2 regions of the Serratia sp. AS12 genome follow, and region 1 is predicted to be linked to the other one. Evidence: predicted binding sites of a transcription regulator. Region 1 holds the regulator's gene; the other holds the start of a gene.

Region 1 (2,406 bases):
CCCGAAGTGTTTAACGGCGTATGGGATGCGCTGGTGGATGGACGCGCCGATATGGCGATCGGCGCTACGCGGGCGGTGCCGGTTGGCGGTGGTTTTGCCTTTCGCGACATGGGCGACATGCGTTGGTTGTGTGTCGCCAGCCCACAGCATCCATTAGCGGGGTTGGATGGCCTGCTGAATGATGATCAGCTCCGGCCTTTCCCTTCGCTGTGTCTGGAGGATACGTCACGCAATCTGCCCAAGCGGGTTACCTGGACGCTGGACAATCAACGGCGGCTGGTGGTGCCGGATTGGGCCTCTGCGGTGGATTGTCTGTGTGCTGGGTTGTGCGTCGGCATGATGCCTGCGCATCAGGTGCTGCCGTTGGTGCAGCGTGGCGAGTTGGTGGCGCTGCAACTGCAACAGCCATTTCCCGCCAGCCCATGCTGCCTGACCTGGCAGCAGAATACCCCATCGCCGGCGATGGCCTGGCTGCTTGATTATCTGGGGGATAGCGAAACCTTGAATCAGGAATGGTTAAGCGAAGTGACGCCGGAAACCGCCTTGGCTCCCGGCGCTGGCGACTAGCGGCGGTAATCGATGAAGGGACCGTCGGCGACCGAGCGGCGTTCAACCAGCTTCGGATGTACTTCAATGACTTGCGATTCTTCACGCTTGCTGATGATGCGATCCAGCAGCATGGTGAACGCCATCTCGCCCAAACGCTCTTTGGGCTGATGGATGGTCGTCAGTGCCGGCGTGAAATAGCGGGCGTTGCGCACATTATCGTAACCAATAACGGAAATATCCTGCGGTACGCGTAACCCCAGCTCATCAGCGGCGCAAATAGCACCCATTGCCATGATGTCGCCGCCGCAGAATACCGCCGTCGGGCGCTGTTTCTGCGATAATATCTGGTGCATGGCCTTGTAGCCGGATTCCGGTTCGAAGTCACCCTGTACAATCCACTCGTCGCGTACCTCGATATTGGCTTCTTCCATGGCTTTTAAAAAGCCCTGATGGCGGCCGCCGCCGGTATTGCGCGCTAATTGGCCCGGAATGGCGCCAATCTCACGGTGGCCACGCTCGATCAGATAGCGGCCGGCCAGATAACCGCCTTCGAAGGCGTTGTCGATAATGGTATCGGTAAAATCACCGCGCGCTGCGCCCCAGTCCATGACCACCATCGGGATGTTACGGTAATCTTCCAGCATCCCCAGCAATTGATCCGGGTATTCAGAGCACATCACCAGCAGGCCATCGACGCGTTTTTGCGCCAGCATCGCCAGATAAGCGCGTTGCTTGTCCAGGTTATTGTGCGAGTTACACAGGATCAGCGTATAGCCTTTGCTGTAACAGCTGTTTTCCACCGCCTCGATCACTTCGGCGAAATAGGGCGCTTCGCTGGAGGTAGCCAGCAGACCGATAGATTTAGTGTGATTGACTTTCAGGCTGCGCGCCACGGCGCTGGGAGAATAGTGCAGCTCTTTGATCGCGGCCGCAACGGCCGCTTTAGTCTCTTCGGCGACGAAACGAGTCTTATTGATGACGTGCGAAACGGTGGTGGTGGAAACGCCAGCGCGTTTGGCCACATCTTTAATCGTTGCCATGTAAAGAATGACTCCTGAACTCACATGTTGCAGCATGTAAGTGTGATGTTAATCGTTTGCCTGCGTAGATCCTTCTTCCAAATAAGCGAAGCTGAGTTTTTAGTGTGTTGAAGTCGTCAGCGTTTGGTCAGGAGGGCATTTTTGCCGGTACGCAGTTGTGAACTGCGAATTTTGTCCCATATTGAGCCAAAGTGGAAGAGGTAATCAGTATTATAAACCGGGAAATGATAACAAGATTTTATTGTCTAACTGTGGGAAAATGGGTTGACGCATTAATTGTGTGCCTTTTATCCTTGGGATAACCCGTCTGAAAAGGAGTTGTAATGGATACCGATCTGAAAATGTCACTGTTCACCACTGTGTGTGCGCTGGCCGTTATTATTGCTTTTAGCTTCACCGCGGCGTTGAACTGATCCCCGGTTGTCACACAGGCGCAGTCCGCAGTCCGCTGTGCCTGTTCGCATTTTCCCGCCGCTACGTCAGATTTTTCCCCAAGTGCTCCGTTCACTCACACCCGGATGTCTTCCATGCGGCTTCGTTAAACTGTGGTCTGAGAACGACGAAAGGGCCTAAGGTCAGGTAGGCGGTGAGGCGTGCGGCTGGGGGGAGAGCCAGCCGCGGAGGCGATTATCGAATGGTTTTCGGCGTTACCACACGGCGGGCGCCAATGTAGTGGTTTTGCCAGTAGTCGTTGTCCAACTGGCTGATACGGATTTCCTCACCGGTACGCGGTGACTGAATGAATTTGCCGTTGCCCAGATAGACGCCGACGTGATCGGCCACGCCACGGTTGTTGATACGGAAGAACACCAGGTCA
Region 2 (2,406 bases), 1.8 Mb from region 1:
TCACAGAATCGCCCAGGGTATAGTCCAGTTTGCCGTCGGCCACCTGTTCCAGCAGCTCTTTTGAGGTCAGATCGCTGGAGGCTTCCCAACTGAGGTCCGGAAATTTACTTTGCTTAAGCTGTTTCAGCGTGCTGACGTGCGCGGAACCGGAGGCGACCGCCAGCTTGCCTTTAATATCGGCAAAGGTTTTTGGCCGTGGGGTGCCCAGGCGATAGACCAACTGCTGGGATACGGAATAATAGGCCGGGCCGGTGCGTGCGCGGCTGAGGCGATCCTGGTTGTAGATCAGGCCTGCGGCCAGCAGGTCGGTGTCGTCATCGTCCAGATCGTCAAACAGGTCATTGATATTGTTGTGCGGGATCACCACCAGCTTCACGCCCAAGTAATTGGCGAAGCGTTTCGCCAGCTCGTAATCGAGCCCACCCGGCCCCTGTTTGGTGGTGAAATAGGTTAGCGGCGTGTTCAGCGTACTGATACGCAGCTCGCCACGGGATTTGATCTCTTCGAGCTGCCCTCCCTGGCCACCGCGCCAGGCAATATTGGGCCACAGGGCGAGCGCCAGAAGCAAGGTAACAACACCGATGAGAATGTAGTTTATTTTTAGGCGTTTCAAATAGTTATCCAGTGGTGGTACGGGTGCGCCGGTGACCGAAGGTCAGTCTTTTCTTATGGTTAAATCACCAGTGCGGGAGCATTTTGCGCAACAAAACGCCAGCGTGCAACTTTATTGACACGTTATGACAATTCGAGGGGGCGAACAGCTTTTATCAATAATAGCTGCGCAAACGGTTTCGTCGGCGGCGTAGATTCTCTATAATGGCGCGCGTTTTCCCCTGTTGCGCCCAAAGAAGTGCTGAAGTCAGTTGCTTCGAAGACGAGAGAACTTTGATTATGGAAATACTGCGTGGTTCGCCCGCTTTGTCGGCTTTTCGTATTACCAAACTGCTGTCCCGCTGTCAGGACGCTCAACTTCCGGTCAGTGATATCTACGCCGAATACGTCCACTTTGCCGATGTTAACGCACCGCTAAGTGCCGAAGAACATGGCAAGCTCACGCGCCTGCTCAAGTACGGCCCCTCTCTCGCCGAACATGCCCCTGAAGGCCGCCTGCTGTTGGTGACGCCGCGTCCGGGTACCATTTCCCCCTGGTCTTCCAAAGCCAGCGATATCGCCCACAACTGCGGTTTGAAGCAAGTGGTGCGGCTGGAGCGCGGCCTGGCGTTTTACGTCAAGGCGCCGACGCTGACCGAAGCGCAGTGGCAACAGCTTGCCGCGTTGCTGCACGATCGCATGATGGAAACGGTATTCGGCGAACTGCAGCAGGCAGAACAGCTTTTTGCTCAGCATCAACCGGCGCCGTACCAGGCGGTGGACGTGCTGGGCGAAGGTCGCAGCGCGCTGGAACAGGCCAACCTCAAGCTGGGGCTGGCGCTGGCGCAGGATGAAATCGACTATCTGCTGAATGCCTTTACCGGTCTGGGGCGCAACCCGACGGATATCGAACTCTATATGTTCGCGCAGGCCAACTCCGAGCACTGCCGCCACAAGATTTTCAACGCCGACTGGATCATCGACGGCGAACAGCAACCTAAGTCGCTGTTCAAAATGATCAAAAACACCTTCGAGCAGACGCCGGATTACGTACTGTCTGCTTATAAAGACAACGCGGCGGTCATGGAAGGTTCTCAGGTTGGCCGTTTCTTTGCTGCGCCGGAAAACGGCCAGTATGACTACCATCAGGAAGACGCGCATATCCTGATGAAGGTGGAAACCCATAACCACCCGACGGCGATCTCCCCATGGCCGGGTGCCGCTACCGGTTCCGGCGGCGAGATCCGCGACGAAGGCGCCACCGGCCGCGGGGCCAAGCCCAAGGCGGGTCTGGTGGGCTTCTCGGTTTCCAACCTGCGTATTCCCGGCTTTGAACAGCCGTGGGAGCAGGACTTCGGCAAACCGGATCGCATCGTGACCGCACTGGATATCATGACCGACGGCCCATTAGGCGGCGCGGCGTTCAACAACGAATTCGGTCGTCCTGCGCTGGTAGGCTACTTCCGTACTTATGAAGAGCAGGTCAACAGCCATAACGGCGTCGAACTGCGCGGCTACCACAAGCCCATCATGTTGGCGGGCGGTATCGGCAACATCCGCGCCGATCATGTGCAGAAGGGTGAAATCACCGTGGGCGCCAAGCTGGTTGTGCTCGGCGGCCCGGCGATGAATATCGGTCTGGGCGGCGGTGCGGCTTCTTCCATGGCGTCCGGTCAGTCCGATGCCGATCTGGACTTCGCCTCGGTACAACGCGACAACCCGGAAATGGAACGTCGCTGTCAGGAAGTGATCGACCGCTGCTGGCAGTTGGGCGAACAAAACCCGATTCTGTTTATCCACGACGTAGGTGCCGGC

What was found. Region 1 encodes PurR, which represses purine synthesis genes. Its sites were predicted from a motif close to CANGCAAACGTTTGCNTG; they were not measured.
Region 2: purL (phosphoribosylformylglycinamidine synthase) is a predicted target of PurR. The motif match lies at 779-796, and genes of this name have one in related genera.

What each region holds. Positions count from the first base shown of each region.
Region 1 covers NC_015566.1:2,296,975-2,299,380, forward strand. Annotated here, with positions in the region: gene punR (DNA-binding transcriptional activator PunR) at 1-567, shown strand, start outside; gene purR (HTH-type transcriptional repressor PurR) at 564-1,589, opposite strand; gene SERAS12_RS26215 (YnhF family membrane protein) at 1,913-2,002, shown strand; gene SERAS12_RS10755 (C40 family peptidase) at 2,217-2,406, opposite strand, start outside.
Region 2 covers NC_015566.1:4,120,653-4,123,058, reverse strand. Annotated here, with positions in the region: gene mltF (membrane-bound lytic murein transglycosylase MltF) at 1-613, opposite strand, end outside; gene purL (phosphoribosylformylglycinamidine synthase) at 892-2,406, shown strand, end outside.